DNA from 4 places in the Gracilibacillus sp. HCP3S3_G5_2 genome. Region 1 is predicted to be linked to each of the others. Evidence: riboswitches for the same ligand, from Rfam matches in the RefSeq annotation. Region 1 holds a riboswitch; each other region holds the start of a gene.
What was found. A riboswitch is a leader RNA that binds a small molecule or an ion and turns the genes downstream of it on or off. The one in region 1 is predicted to bind thiamine pyrophosphate.
Positions count from the first base shown of each region.

Region 2: it holds a riboswitch for thiamine pyrophosphate, as region 1 does, so the genes downstream of both, tenI (thiazole tautomerase TenI) here and tenA (thiaminase II) in region 1, are expected to answer to the same signal.
Region 3: it holds a riboswitch for thiamine pyrophosphate, as region 1 does, so the genes downstream of both, ACTNEP_RS12940 (ECF transporter S component) here and tenA (thiaminase II) in region 1, are expected to answer to the same signal.
Region 4: it holds a riboswitch for thiamine pyrophosphate, as region 1 does, so the genes downstream of both, ACTNEP_RS00270 (ABC transporter substrate-binding protein) here and tenA (thiaminase II) in region 1, are expected to answer to the same signal.

Region 1 is NZ_JBQHXU010000006.1:148,503-152,563, reverse strand. Features, by position in the region: gene ACTNEP_RS10860 (methyl-accepting chemotaxis protein) at 1-1,174, shown strand, start outside; gene ACTNEP_RS10855 (DinB family protein) at 1,488-1,973, shown strand; TPP riboswitch at 2,099-2,196, shown strand; gene tenA (thiaminase II) at 2,335-3,018, shown strand; gene ACTNEP_RS10845 (GntR family transcriptional regulator) at 3,372-3,749, shown strand; gene ACTNEP_RS10840 (ABC transporter ATP-binding protein) at 3,749-4,061, shown strand, end outside.
Region 2 is NZ_JBQHXU010000001.1:221,604-225,664, reverse strand. Features, by position in the region: gene ACTNEP_RS01140 (ABC transporter permease) at 1-496, shown strand, start outside; gene ACTNEP_RS01135 (M20 metallopeptidase family protein) at 734-1,894, opposite strand; gene ACTNEP_RS01130 (ferritin-like domain-containing protein) at 2,172-2,615, opposite strand; TPP riboswitch at 2,755-2,850, shown strand; gene tenI (thiazole tautomerase TenI) at 2,998-3,615, shown strand; gene thiO (glycine oxidase ThiO) at 3,608-4,061, shown strand, end outside.
Region 3 is NZ_JBQHXU010000008.1:91,777-95,837, forward strand. Features, by position in the region: gene ACTNEP_RS12930 (M20 family metallopeptidase) at 1-125, shown strand, start outside; gene dapA (4-hydroxy-tetrahydrodipicolinate synthase) at 179-1,069, opposite strand; lysine riboswitch at 1,211-1,393, opposite strand; TPP riboswitch at 1,541-1,647, shown strand; gene ACTNEP_RS12940 (ECF transporter S component) at 1,802-2,392, shown strand; gene ACTNEP_RS12945 (ABC transporter ATP-binding protein) at 2,394-3,848, shown strand; gene ACTNEP_RS12950 (energy-coupling factor transporter transmembrane component T family protein) at 3,838-4,061, shown strand, end outside.
Region 4 is NZ_JBQHXU010000001.1:53,816-57,876, forward strand. Features, by position in the region: gene ACTNEP_RS00255 (ABC transporter ATP-binding protein) at 1-321, opposite strand, end outside; gene ACTNEP_RS00260 (ABC transporter permease) at 321-1,076, opposite strand; gene ACTNEP_RS00265 (thiamine-binding protein) at 1,172-1,465, opposite strand; gene ACTNEP_RS00270 (ABC transporter substrate-binding protein) at 1,479-2,453, opposite strand; TPP riboswitch at 2,537-2,646, opposite strand; gene wrbA (NAD(P)H:quinone oxidoreductase) at 2,799-3,398, opposite strand; gene ACTNEP_RS00280 (metal ABC transporter solute-binding protein, Zn/Mn family) at 3,538-4,061, opposite strand, start outside.

The DNA.
Region 1 (4,061 bases):
AGCGGAACATAGTCAAATGGTTGCCTTTATGTCTCTTATTATTGCAATAGCAGTTTCATTGGTTATCAGTATTATTATGATAACGCTAGTAAATCGAACCATTTCACGTAATTTATCAAAAGTAGTAGCTGTCAGTAATGAAATTGCACAAGGTAATTTGCAAGTGGAACAGCTAGACTATCAAGCAAGCGATGAAATTGGACAATTATCAAGCGCGATCAATAAAATGAGTGACTATTTGAAGAACATGATTCGACAAGTTTCTGAAGTTTCTGATACAGTAAATGCACAAAGTGAAGAGTTAAACCAATCTGCAAATGAAGTAAAAGCTGGAACAGAGCAAATTGCAGTTACTATGGAGGAATTGTCTTCAGGTACCGAGGCACAAGCTGAGCATGCTGGGGATGTTGCTAGTAAAATGGGTGAATTCTCACAGAAAGTTCGCGAGGCTAATAGAAATGGTGAGCAAATCGAAACTGCATCCGCAAACGTTTTAAATATGACAGAAGATGGCAGTGAAATGATGAAATCTTCCGTGAAACAAATGGAGCGTATTCATCAGATCGTACAAGAAGCAGTAGTGAAAGTGCGAGGATTAGATGAGCAATCAAAAGAAATTTCAAAGCTTGTCTTAGTTATTAAAGATATTGCAGAGCAAACGAATTTATTAGCTTTAAATGCAGCGATAGAATCGGCACGAGCTGGAGAACACGGAAAAGGGTTTGCTGTAGTTGCGGATGAAGTAAGAAAACTTGCTGAACAAGTAGCAGATTCTGTTACCGATATTACCGGAATCGTCTCCAATATTCAAGATGAATCTGCTAATGTATCTCAGTCACTGGAGCAGGGTTACGGTGAAGTAGAAGCTGGTGCAAGCCAAATCGAAAAGACAGGTGAGACATTTGAACAAATTAACGGTGCAGTAAGTGACATGGTTACGAGTATAAAAAAGGTATCTCAGAATCTGTCAGATATGTCTACTTCCAGTAAAGAGATGAATAGCTCTATCGAAGAAATAGCTTCGATATCAGAACAATCTGCAGCAGGAGTCGAGCAAACGTCCGCATCTGCTCAACAAGCAAGCAGTTCTATGGAAGAGGTATCCTCCAATTCCGATGAATTAGCCAAACTAGCTGAAAAATTAAACAGCCTTGTACGGAAATTTAACATATAAAAAGAGATGAGGCTGAGACAAAAGTGTTTTTTATTTAGCAAATTCCGAACATAAATGGTGCGAATACCCGCGCAGGAAATATACTCCGCTTTCTCACAGGAGTCTAGGTATATTTCCTACGCGCTATTAGCATATTGTCTGGCTTCTAGACTCCAACATTTTCTTTTTGTCTCAACCTCAGTTTTATGTAGTGATAACTAGCTAAAGCAATTTCCCTTTCCTCAGGTATGATAGTGCAATGCCATATACCAAAAAATACCTATTATTGTTATAATGAAAATAATAACAGGTAGGACAAGGAGAGTGGATAGATATGGAGAAAATGGATCAATTAATTAAGGAATTTGCACGATTTACTGAATGGAGCCATTCTTTAACGAAATTAGAGGATAATCTATTCTATACGCCAATTAAAAAGGGGAAATGGTCCCCAGCAGAAATTATTAGTCATATTACCTCTTGGGATCGCTACATGATGAAAGATTTACTTCCTAAAATGAAACCTAATGCAAATATTAAAAGTGTTGAATTTGACATCATCAACCAACCAGCTGCCGAGTACGCTTTATCAGGTGTAACAAAAGAACAATTATTAAAGGAACAAATCGAAGCAAGGAACGAATTAGTCCAAGTATTGAAAGGGAAAACTGAGGAAGAGTTTTATGCCCCATTTACATTGAATGGTGAAGAAATCGATCAATACTCAGGCTATCCTCATTCTCTATTTAATTATATTAGCTCTTTTGTCTGGCATGATAATCACCATAAAGAACAGATTGAAGAGTTTTTAAGGAGTTAAAATTTTCTCATTTAGTATTGACTACTTTAGGTAGTTTACGGAAGCAGAAATTCTAATGAAATATCCAGGTGTTTGCCTTTCCAAATAGCTGTTCGTATACTAAATAGTAGAACTAAATAAAAGAACCATTCGACTAGGGGAGCATGCAAGTGCTGAGAGAAGAATTCGACCCTTTGAACCTGATCTAGTTAACACTAGCGTAGGAAAGTGGAATTGGTAGTCATATAGATTGATCTATTATCTGTATATTACTAAACCCATCTTCCTTACATAGGGGATGGGTTTTTTCTACTGTATCAACCTTACTATCAACTTTCACGACATTCACCGCTTACTACAATTTTAAAAAGGAGAGAACAAAATGAGCACATTATTTACAGAACGTCTATGGAAAAGGGTGGAACCAATTTGGAACTCCTATTTAGAGCATCCGTTTGTAAAAGGATTGGGTGATGGCACATTAGAACAGGATAAGTTTAAGCATTGGTTAAAGCAGGACTATGTCTATCTAATTGATTATGCGAGGCTTTTTGCGATCGGAAGTGCAAAAGCAGATGATTTAGAGAAAATGACAACGTTCGCAAAGCTGTTACATGGTGTGTTAGATGTGGAAATGGATTTGCATCGTAAATATGCAGCAGAATTCGGTATCACTAAAGAAGAGTTGGAAACAACAGAACCTTCCGCTATTACAACGGCCTATACGAGCTATATGTTGAATTTGTCTCAACGCGGTGGAGTCGAAAATGTTGTTGCATCGGTACTTGCTTGTGAATGGAGCTACAATTTTATTGGGAAGTCACTGGCGCAATTACCCGAGGCGTTAGATAATAATTTTTACAGCAGTTGGGTGGAAATGTATAGTTCTGATGAATTTACGACATTAGCAGAAGAGACTAAACAGTTGATGAACGATATTGCGGAAGGGAAGCCAGAACAAGAACTAGTCATGCTCGAGGAAATTGTTCTGAAGACTAGCCAGTTTGAATACATGTTTTGGGATATGGTGGAAAATAAAGAAGACTGGCCGGTAAATCTATCATAAGACTATGATCAGTGGGAGCTTACAGACATTACGCACCGTGATAAATTGTTATAAAAGCAAAGGGATTGCCCAATAAGGTAACTTGTTGGGTAATCTTTTTTTGGGTAAAATCTTAAAATTCTAACATGTTGATCTCTACTCTTTTATCAACGAACGCAGAAGGAAACATAAAGATTTGTCGTAAAAGTTTTGAAAAACTATCAAAGCTAGCACCAATAGCGTAGGACCGATGTGATTATACAATCTAATAACGTTGATAATTGTTACATAAAAAAAGAGTTGCATAACAAAGTAATTTTGTGTATATTGTATATAAAGTATATATACAATATTTCGCGAGAGAGGTTTTTTGCATGCAAATTATTATTTCGAATAATTCGAAAGAGCCGATTTATGAGCAAATATATGCTCAAATTAAGAAACATATTTTGACGAATGAATTACAAGCAGGCCAATCCTTACCATCAATGCGTCAATTAGCGAAGGATTTAAATATAAGTGTGATTACGACTAAGCGTGCTTATGAAGAACTAGAGAATAATGGCTTTATTTATTCTGTTGTTGGCAAAGGTTCGTTTGTGTCTGAGCAAAATAATGAAATGATGAAAGAAAGAAAAATGCAAGTTATTGAAGAACAATTAATGACTGCTATACAAAATAGTAAAGAAATCGGTGTAACACTTACTGAATTAAAAGAGCTGCTCACCATGTTATACAGGGAGGAAGAATAATGGAAAATGTAATTGAATTCAAGCAAGTCAATAAATCATTTGATGGTTTTCAACTGAAGGATTTTTCTATGACTGTGAAAAAAGGGTTTGTAACCGGGTTTATTGGTGGAAATGGAGTCGGAAAGTCTACTACTATCAAATTGATGATGAATTTATTGCAGCCTGATAGCGGGACAATTTCGATATTTGGTTTAAATTATCAGGAGCATGAGAAGGAGATTAAGCAACGAATTGGTTTTGTTTTTGATGAAAATGTCTTCTACGAACATCTTACCTTGACACAAATCAAAAATATTATAAAACCTGCATATA
Region 2 (4,061 bases), on a different contig from region 1:
TCCTCATATCGAAACAGAAGTGAAAAAGCGTCATTGGTTGGCACGGCTATTAACGAACACTATTCCATTCCAACAGGATCAGGCTTATTCCTATTTGTATCGTTTAACAACGGTTAGAAGCGGAGAATATTTAGGGATTTATCTAAGGCTAATCGTCATTGGAGGTTTGTTGATTTATTTCGTTCCAAATCCATGGTTCAAGCTTATCTTTTCATTATTGTTTATCTATATGATCTTTTTACAAATAATTCCTTTGTGGAAACATCATGCAACGTTAGTATGGATAGACTTGTATCCAATTGCAGATAACGTGCGTGAACAAGCATTTATTAAATGGATCCAGCAATTGCTGTTTGTTGTCACTTTTGTTTTCACCGTATTTCTGATCATCATTGGTGAATGGATAATGGGCTTATTGTGGATAATTGCTAGTCTAACGTTTATTTTATTAGTGATTCCCAATTATTTGAACAAAAAATTACAGAAAGTAAGCTAGAGGCTAGGTAGAACGATAATCCGAGCAATCTGAGCTAAGCGTAGGCGAAATACGCAGACTTCTGTGGGTCGGCTAACTACGGTCACGTCCTGTGGCCAACGCGACACTTGATCGTCCTGATCTTCGAAAATCCCACGGTAAGCGAAGTATTTTGCCGAAGCGAATGTACTCAGACTTTAATGTTCGGATTTTTCCTATCTAATTACTCTATTTGTCCCAGCCTCGTTCTTAAAATTGTTAAACATTTAGCGTTGCAGCAATCAACGTTTTTGCAGCTATTTTCATTGCTCGCTCATCAAAATCAAACAGAGGGTGATGGTGGGGGACAAAATTATTCTCGATCTGTGCGCCTGTAAAGAAGTATGCACCAGGTTTTTTCTCGAGATAATAGGCGAAATCCTCACCTGCCATGCTTGGAGCAATCATTTCCACTTTCGTCACTTCTTGGACCTGTTTGGCAGCAGTTAAAACCTTTTCAGCATGTTCTGCATGATTGATAACAGGGCTATAGCCAAAGGAGTAATGAAAATCATATGATACATCATAACCAACGCAAGTGCCTTTTGTTACTTTTTCGATTTCCTCTTTGATAAACTGTTGTACGTCAAGATTAAACGTACGGACTGTACCCTCGATTGTTGCTATATCTGGAATTACATTGTATGCATTACCGGCATGGAATTGACCAATTGACACAACGGCCGTTTCCAATGGATCGATACGTCTACTAACGATTTGCTGTAGATTGGTTATAAGTTGTGAGCCAACTACAATTGGATCTTTAGTCTGATGGGGAATGGCGCCGTGACCACCTTTCCCATTGATACGAATAGTGAAGTGATCTGCTGCTGCCATGAAGTTCCCTCGGGCTGTTTGCACGATACCATATGGAGTATTTGTCCAGAGATGTGTACCATAAATGACATCAACATTCTCTAATACACCAGCCTCAATCATAGGCTTAGCACCACCAGGAGCAAGTTCTTCTGCATGCTGATGAATAAATACAATAGTACCAGTGAGGTCTTCCTGATGCTTTTTTAAAACCTTTGCAACTGCAAGTAATGTTGCAGTGTGACCATCGTGACCACATGCATGCATTACACCATCAATTTTTGATCTGTATGGGAGTTCTTTTTGATCTTGAATTGGTAGAGCATCAAAATCAGCACGCAATGCAACCGTTTTACCGGGCTTAGCACCTTTTAAAGTAGCAACAACACCATTGCCTCCGACATTTGCTTGATACGGAATATCTAGTATTCTATATTGTTCTTGAATAAATGCGGCTGTTTTGTATTCTTGAAAGGAAAGCTCGGGATATTGGTGTAAGAACCTGCGCATTTCCACCATTTCATCATATAAAGCATCAATTTCCGTAAATAAATTGTCCCTCATACCCTCACCCCATAAAAATTTTATTTCCATTATATCATAGATTAGTAGTCTATCCTTATTGTGAGAATGACTGGAAGCAGTAGGAGAAAATAAAAAACAACTACCAAAGGATTTTGGAAGTTGTTTTCTCGCATCTAGAAAAGGGAGGTGAGAGCTTATCACGTGCTAATCATCTTTTACTCCAAGCTTCACACTAACACAAGGAGCTAAGGATATACATTCTGTTCGTTTCGCTAATGATCCGTAGAGAAAAAGATTCACCGATCATCGTTTCACTTTATTGAAAGCTCTTGTCTGACAAAAGTCGTTCTGTTTCTTCCTTATGATTCGTTTCATCTGCAATAATATCCTCTAACTTTACGACAAGTTCTGTTAAGCCAAGTTCATCTGCTTGTTGTTTTCTTTTTTCATAGCGTTCAATAGTTTCTTTTTCGGCTTGATAAGTAGCTTCTAACATCGCTTTGACGTCTGTTAATTGTTCGACTTTCGCTGGGGTTGTTGTTGGTGTACCACCTAGTGTTTTGATCTTATCCGATAAGTATAAAGCATGTCCTATTTCGTCATTTATTTCATCTTCGAAAAATGGTTTTAAGAAGGAACGATATAGACCAGATACAACTGATGCGTGATACGTATACATAATTGTTGCAGCATATTCATTTGCTAGGTCTTCGTTTAATCCATCAATTAGAGCCTGTAATTTTTCTTGATCTTGTCCCATTCTATCCAACATCCTTTCATTTTCATTTTCCATTATATATCTACCCTTAGAGAAGAATAATAAACATATAAATGAGATTATTTTGGTTGGCGAAATTTGTATCATATGTTATCCTTTTCCTGTAAGTAAAAATTATATGTAAGAACACTAGGGGAGCCATTTGGCTGAGACGAAATTCGGACCCTTTGAACCTGATCTGGTTAACACCAGCGGAGGGAAGTGGTAGGAAAAGCAATGATCAAGTAGCTTTTAATACATACCACTCATCCATGCTGGATGGGTGGTTTTTTATGTGAATAAAGGATCATGCAATAAGTCTAGTATAATATCGACTCGACTAAACTTTTCTTCATCACTACCTCTACAAAAGGAGTATTAATTAATGGAAGGACTTCACCTTATTACAAATGGCAGAGCAACAGAAGAACATCTACAGCTAGTAGCAGAGAATATCGATCAGATTGATTTTATTCACCTTCGCGAAAAGACCAAAACAGCAAAAGAGATTCTGACAATGATTGGTTTTTTGCAAAAAGCTGGCGTTCCGGCAGATCGAATCATAGTTAATGACCGTATAGATGTCGCATGGGTTAGCAAGTGCATGGGAGTTCAACTGGCATATCACAGTATTCCGGTCGCTAAAGTAAAAAAGTCATTCCCGGGACTCCGTATAGGTAAGTCTATTCATTCTCTAAAAGAAGCGATAGATTACGAACAAGATGGTGCAGATTTTCTACTATATGGTCATGTTTTTTCGAGTAACTCTAAACCGGGGATAGAGCCAAGGGGGATTACTACCTTAACGGAAGTAGTGAACAATGTTTCCACTCCTATTATTGCCATTGGTGGAATGACAGAACGAAATATTAGCGATGTACTAAAAGCTGGGGCAAGAGGTGTAGCGGTTATGTCAGGAGTATGGGATGCCGAAGATCCAGCTCAAGCATTGAAGAATTATCGTAAAGTGTTCGAGATAAGGAGGGAGGAACAAATTGAATAATCGATATGATCAAATCATTGTCGGTGGAGGAGTTATGGGGGCTTCGATTGCCTATGAATTGAGTAAAAGAGGTTATCAGACTCTGCTGTTAGAAGAAAATACTATTGCTGCTGAAGCCTCTAGTGCAGCTGCCGGTATGTTAGGCGTACAAATGGAATTTGAAAAGGATTCCCCTTTATTTCAATTTGCCAAAGAAAGCAGGCGATTATTTCCTGCTTTAGCGGAGGAGTTGCAAGATAAAAGTGGTGTGGACATTCAGTTCATTGAAAAAGGTGCAATTAAACTTGCCTACCATCAGCATGAAATAGATAAGTTAACCAAAATAGCTGAATTTCAAACACAGCAAGGTGCAGAAGCTAGGATAATTCCACCAACAAGTTTACCGGAAAAAGAAATTGCTTCCAATTTTTATGCTGCACTTTATTGTCCGAAAGAAGGTCAAGTAT
Region 3 (4,061 bases), on a different contig from region 1:
TCGATGGACTTGGCCCTGTTGGTGGACGGGCACACAGAGAAAGCGAATATCTTGAGTTAGAATCATTCGTCCCAAGAACACTACTTCTCGCTCATGTAATTGCCGAATTAGCAAAATCGTATTGAATCATTTTATATACTAAAAATGCAGTTCACTCTACTAGTGAACTGCATTTTGCCTATCCAACATCATAATTTTCTCGCAAAAAATGTACCTGGTGTCTTAATAATTGTTTTTCTTCATCATTTAAAGGTATTAGCGGTAATCGAACTCCTCCGACGTCCAGCCCGTTCATTCCTAGAGCAGCTTTTACAGGTGTTGGACTTGGTGCCATAAACATCGATTGCATGATTGGCAGCAAGAAATGATGTAGTTCCTGTGCTCTTCGAATATCACCGTTTTGACAAGCCATAACCATTTCATTCATTTCATTCCCGACAATATGCGAAGCGACAGAAACAATTCCATCAGCTCCAATAGCTACAGCTGGAAGTGTTAAACTATCATCGCCACTGTAAAGAGAAAAGTTTTCGTCAGTGTCACGAATTATTTTCGTCATCGCCTCAAGGTTTCCGCTAGCCTCTTTCACGGATACGATGTTAACTATTTTTGACAGTTCAATAATCGTTTCAGGACTGATATCTACACCTGTTCTTCCTGGAACATTATATAACATCACAGGTAGGTTAGTAGATTGCGCAATTGCTTGAAAGTGCTGAAAGAGACCGTCTTGTGATGGTTTATTATAATAAGGCGCCACAAGCATAATTCCATCTACACCAATTAATTCTGCTTTTTTTGTCAACTCGATAGTTTCACGTGTATTATTTGATCCAGTTCCAGCTATAACTGGTACGCGACCATTAACCGTTTTAACAGCATATTTAACCAAGGAAATTCTTTCTTCTTTTGATAAAGTAGGAGATTCACCCGTTGTTCCCGCTACAATTAATGCATCTGTTCCATTTTGTAATAAGTAGTTAATTAATCTTTCCGTTTTTCCGTAATCAATGTCCCCATTTTGATCAAAAGGAGTTACCATTGCTGTTAGTACACGTCCAAAGTTCATAATATATCCACCTCTATTCAAAGATTTAAAACAATTTGATGATATTTTCATTGAATAGAGGGTATCTCATCGCCTACAACAAATAAAAGATGCAACAATGAGGGTATCACTGTTGCATCTTGAATTCACATTAGGTTCGATGCGTGAGATAGCCCTCCATATAGTTCTTCACTATATGACAGCCCTGCATTTATTCAATGAAGGACCAGTAAAATAAGCAGATGCATACTTAGATTACTTCGGCAAATTCCCCTTTCCATAGTCTTCACAGACAGCATCAGTCTCCAACTATGTACTAATGGTTTTTGCACCTCTATTCTCACTTCAATAAAAATTGAAGCAAAATATTTAATTGTTTTACGTTGGTACCAACTATACCAAAAAATATCGATGGATGCAATCCGATTTATAAAAAAATCTTGACAATATGGAAAAATTTGATATGATGAAGTCGAATTAAATAGTATAAACACATTCCACTAGGGGTGTCTTGTAAAGACTGAGATTAAAGTATTACTTTAAGACCCTTAGAACCTGATCTGGTTAATACCAGCGTAGGGAAGTGGCAAATATCTTATATAGTGATACCTTTATATGGATAAATATAGCCACTATCTCTACGAATGTATGGATAGTGGCTATTTGTGTGTTTAAAGGAGGGGTACTTAGCGATAAGATAGACTGATACTACAAGAAAATATTAATTTATCCTAAAAGGAAAGAGGTGCGAACATGAAAAAAACGTTAACATTAACCGATATTTTAATTACAATTGTCATCGCATTTATTTTTAGTGTTATTTATAAGATTTGGGGACCATTATACAGTGTTGTAGGGGTGTTGGGCTTACACATTGATCAATTAATTTATGGTATGTGGTTTATGGCAGCGACTGTTGCTTTTCTCATTATTCGTAAGCCTGGTGTTGCTTTATTAGCGGAACTTGCAGCTGCACAAGGAGAATTTTTGTTTGGTGGCCAATGGGGGATATCCTTGTTGTTATATGGTCTTGTCCAAGGAATAGGTTGTGAACTCATATTTGCCATGTATCGATACAAGAGTTACCGATTATATGTAGTTTGCTTGGCAGCAGTAGGGGCTGCCATTGGATCGCTTATACTAGATGTATATTATGGCTATATCGATTCATTAGCTGCTTGGAATCTTATGTTATTAATAGTGAATAGAGTAATAGGCTCTATCTTGATTACAGGTTTTTTTGCTTACTATCTAGTAAAAGCATTAGATAAAACCGGAGTAACAAAGGCAATTCGCCCAATTTCTGAAGATGATTATAAAATATTGGATGATGAGGTAAAATAATATGTTAGAGGTTAAAAATCTGCGAGCTAAATATCCGAATACAGCATCTTTATTATTTAAAAATTTATCTTTATCCATAAAAGAAGGGGAAAAAGTATTACTTGTTGGTCCATCAGGTTCAGGGAAATCCACCTTACTTCAGATATTGGCTGGTTTAATACCAGATGTGATAGAAGTGCCGATTAAAGCAGATAAACTTACGATCTCCGCATCATACGGGATGGTTTTTCAAGATCCGGATACGCAATTCTGTATGCCTTATGTAGATGAAGAGATAGCCTTTGTTCTAGAAAACCGATATAAGCCTCAACAAGAGATGAAGGAGTTAATTAGATATTATTTAGAACAAGTTGGTTTACAATTAGATGATCCACACACTTCTATTCATCAATTATCCGGTGGAATGAAACAACGTCTGGCGATAGCATCTGTATTAGCGTTGGAACCTGAAGTGTTGTTTCTTGATGAACCAACAGCTATGCTCGACCAACTAGGTACAAAGCAAGTTTGGGATACATTGAAGGAAGTAGCAGAGAATAAAACGGTTGTGATAGTTGAGCATAAAATCGAACATGTATTACCATTAGTTGATCGAGTGATCATAATGGACGATATTGGTCAAATAGTCGCTGATGGTGACCCAAACGTAATCTTTAATCAATTTAAAGCAAGGCTATATCAATACGGGGTATGGTATCCACACATTTGGGATGACTATGTACGTCAGCTTCCTGCTAGCTGCAATGAAGTTATGAAGAATCAACCGATAATGACGATGAAGTCCTTTTCTGGTCTTTATCAGAAGCAAACGAAAATATATGTAGAGGAAGCGGCGATTCACCAAGGTGACTGGATTGCGATTACTGGTGAGAACGGATCTGGCAAAAGTACGTTCATGCTGGCAATCATGCAATTAATCCAAACATCAGGTGATATAAACTACTATTTATCTGATGGTACTAGAACGTGTGATTATCGAAAAATCGGGTATGTTTTTCAGAATCCAGAACTACAATTTATAACGAACAGCGTTTACGCAGAACTGGAGCATTCTTTAAAATATAGTAATATACCTCAAAAACAGTTTGCCGACAGAATAGAAACACATTTAACCAAATATAATCTTCTCCATGTAAAAGACCATCATCCATATCAATTATCAATCGGCCAAAAGAAACGATTAAGCGTAGCAACTGCCACAATTGCCGATGTAGATATTCTGTTATTGGATGAACCAACCTTTGGTCAGGATGCAAAAAATACGTTTCAGATGCTCGAATTGTTTGAAGAATGCCGACAAAATGGCATAACAATTGTCATGGTTACACACCAACCAGAAATAGTGGAGCTATATGCTACGAAGGAATGGCAAATTAAAAATGGAAAGATCATCGATTTAATGGACCTTTCTAAAACGAAAGAAAATAGCTTGAAGGATGAGGTATATGTCTATTAGTATTAACTATCAACCAACATGGTTACATCACATTAATCCTAGCTTTAAATTATTAATACTAACTACTCTTTTTATTGGTTTGTTATTTGTTCATAATCCCAACTATTTGCTATATGTAATTATTGGCGCTCTTGGTCTATATCTTTTCGGTACTGGTCATACCTGGAAAATGATTGGACTGCTAGCAGTTCCATTATTGATTATTTTTGTATC
Region 4 (4,061 bases), on a different contig from region 1:
TTTTTGTTTATCAGGCTTTTGAAATAATTCCACACCCAGAATGACATTTTCGAAAACTGTGCGCCATGGGAAAAGGGATGGTGTTTGCGGCATATAGCTGATCGCACCTTTTTTTCCGTTTATCGTTTCATTATCTAATCGAATCGTGCCATGATCAGCTTGATAAAGGCCGCCAATCAGATGAAAAATAGTACTCTTCCCACTGCCAGATGGTCCAAGTAAGGAGACAAATTCACCATCATTGACTGTCAGATCTAAATTATTCAGAATCGTTTGTTCACCAAAGCTCATTGTAATATTCTTCAGTTCTAGCGTACTCATCAAGAGCCCTCCTTTCCCGGTTGCCATTTTAAGATGATTTTTTCAGTAGCTATAATAATTACAAAAAATATCAGGCATAAAATCATAATAAATAAAATTGCAACAAAAACCCGGTCAGTTCGGAAAGAGGAAGACGCTAATGTCATATATACACCAATTCCTTGATTTGCACCTAACCATTCCGAAATAACAGCCCCCATTACACTATAAGTAGCTGAAATCTTTAGCCCAGAAAATAGTTGGGGAACTGCATGAGGCAGTTCCAACTTTGTAAATATTTGCTTTTTCGTAGCACCCGCCATTTTCATATAATGAACTAATTCGGGATTTGTATGACGTAATCCATCGATTGTAGCTACAGCAACTGGGAAAAAACATACAAGAGTTATAATTAATAATTTCGGTGTAACACCAAACCCAAACCAAATAACTAACAGTGGTGCGAGTACAATAATTGGAATATTTTGTGACATAATAAGTAATGGATAGAGCGCTTCTCGAATTTTGGGCAGTAAATGAAGGACTATTGCAATAATTAGCCCTACACTGATACCGATGGCAAATCCACTTACAGTCAGAAAAACAGTTGACCCGATATGATGCTGATAATTATCCCAACCGTTGATCGCTTCTTGCATAATAACTGTAGGTGCAGGAAGAATCCAAGTTGGAATATTAAGTATTCGACTAGAAACCTCCCATATAAGTAAAAGACTTACGATCACGATAACTGGTAAAAACGCTTTTCTTAACATGAGGCATGCTCCTATTTAATGGCCACTTCTCATCGTTTGCTGCCACTTCTGGTAGCTTACTGGCCACTTGTTCAATTTGCTGACCACTTTTGCATTTAACGATATTTTTTGGTAAGTTCATTCATCGATGCCTGATGATCTTTATGTGAATAGATTTTCACCTGTGATATGACACTTGGACAATGTAACTCGTGCATACGCTGGTTCATTTTTTCAATAACAGCTAATAATTCGCCTAGATTCCCTTCCATTGTAGTTTCCAATGGATTGACTTGATATTTGACACCTGCTTGTTCGATGATCTTAATCGCTTCATCAACGAAAGGGATTGAATCCTCCCCATTTGGTGTTTTCGGAATGATTTGTATACTTACTAATGCTTCGGCCATTCATATCCCTCCATTATTCTGGTAAAAATTCGTTAGTAAATGCCGCTTCTACATCGAGTTCACGTTCTAATAAGTTATTTTCAAACATAAATTCTGCGTAATTGCGCCAAACTTCGGCTGATTGCTCACCCCATCTGTCAGCATCTTCTTGATATTTTGGTGAAATCCATTCCTGGCTTGCATGAACTAATTCTTCATCTAGATCCGGTACTGCTTCAGTTAAAATGTCTGCTGCTTCACTTGGATTGTCAATCGCATCGTGATAACCACGAGTTACTGCAGTCATAAATTGTTCAATTGTTTCCGGATTTTCTTCAATCATTGTTTCATTTGTTGTAATAACTGGCGTATAGTAATCTAATTTTTCCGAATAGTCCGTGAGGTAAATCATATCAATTTCCGTTCCACGAAGTTCTGCCTCAATACCCGTCCATCCATAGTAAATCCAGGCAAAATCGACATCACGTTCCACTGCTGTGAAAAAGTCCGTATTTCCTGTATTGACAATTTCAACATCTTCTACGGAGGCATCTTCTTGTTTCATTAATGCATCGATAACTGCTGACTCAACAGGAGCACCCCATCCACCATACGTTTTTCCGGAAAAATCAGCTGGTGATGTAATCTCTTTTTCCACTGGTGCGGCGAATCCAGATGTATTGTGCTGGATTATTGCTGCAACTGAAACAAGTGGAATATCTTGCGTACGTGCTTCTGTTACTTGTTCTTGATAACTAATGCCAAATTCTGCCTGACCAGAAGCTACGGTCTGATCTGCTCCTGCTTCTCCTGGCATGACTATTTCTACATTTAATCCTTCATCTTCAAAATATCCTTTTGATTGTGCAACATAAAGCCCAGTATGATTAGTGTTAGGCGTCCAATCTAATACTAATGTAACCTCCTCTAATTCTTCCTGTGCATTTTCTTCATTCCCACACCCAGTGAGAATAAAAAAGCTAATTAATACAAGCAAAACTTTTTTCATCATAATCCCCCTCTTTATCTTTCTCTTAGGGAACATATAAGAAAACGCCCAGACATTTAGCCTAGGGCGCAAACATAAAGATATCCAATATCTCATATGTTCCCTACGCTGGTGCTAACCAGATCAGGTTCTAAGGGTCAGCATCTTACGGATACAGTCTCAACCGGCAACACCGGTCCCCCTACATTCATTATTTTATTGCTACATAATACTTTGACATAATTCCAGCTTTTCTTCAAGTTTTACCTCACTAGTAGAAAAGTGTAGAGCACTTGGCGAGTAACTTTTACTCTTCTTTTCCTACAAAAAAACGAACCTCTTCACCAAGTGGTTCGCTTCTTCTCCTTAACCATGTATTTTATTTGCTATGTCCACCACACGTTTTGCTTGGTGTTTTACGGCAGCTTGTACATCTTCTACCATAGAACCATCTTCTTGGCTTTGTGTAACACTTGTTCCATATGGATTACCTCCAGCCGGATAAATAACATCATTAGAATATCCTGGTGGGACGATAATCGCACCCCAGTGCATCATGGATATATAAAGACTTAAAACCGTTGCTTCCTGTCCACCATGTGAATTAGAAGCTGAAGTCATTGCACTAACAACTTTGTTTACTGTCTTACCAGCTGCCCATAAACCTCCTTGTGTATCAATGAATTGTTTCATTTGGGAAGCTACATTTCCAAATCGAGTCGGAGTACTGAAAATAATTGCATCTGCCCATTCAAGATCTTCCGTTGTGGCAACAGGGATATCTTTAGTTTCTTCCATGTGTTTTTCCCAGTCTGTATTCTGTGCAATCGCTTCTTTTGGTGCTGTCTCTGCAACGCGCACGACTTTCACTTCCGCTCCAGCTTCTTTTGCTGCTTCTGCTGCCCAATTTGCTAATTGATAATTTATTCCTGTTGAACTATAGTAAACCACTGCTAATTTTATCATGTTGATAAAACTCCTTTTCATTCTTTAATATTTTTGTTTTGCCCACTTTTTTGAAATGTATTCCTTATTTATTCCCTAATGTTTTACTGTTATATCTGTATACAAAAAACACGGAGTGATTATGCACTCCATGTTTATCTTAATAATCCAAAGCCTTTGTCAGTGCTTCTAGATTACGTTCCATCAACGTAAAATACGTTTCTTCATTTTCTATATCTTCCTCGGTCAATACTTCTAAATTATGAAACTGAAGTGACTCTACATTTGCTTCAGATTGAATTACTTGCGCTACATTTGGTTCAATATTTTGCTCAAACATTAGATATTTAATACCTGATTTCTTCGTATGATCAATAATTCGCTCCAATTCTTTTTGAGACGGCTCTTGAGAAGGCGATATACCAGATATCGCAATCTGTTCGATACCATATCTGTCCTCCCAGTAGCCATATGCAGCATGGGCCACAAGTATTTCATTATTCTCAGTTGAGGTTAAGCGTTCTTGGAATACCTCATCCAATTCAGTTAAACGAGCTTCAAGATCCTCAAAGTTCTCTTGGAAAACTTCTTCTTGCTCTGGTTTTAATTCAATCAGTGCATCTTTAATGTTACTTGCAAGATCAATCGAACGAACTGGATCTAGCCATACGTGTGGATCTTTAT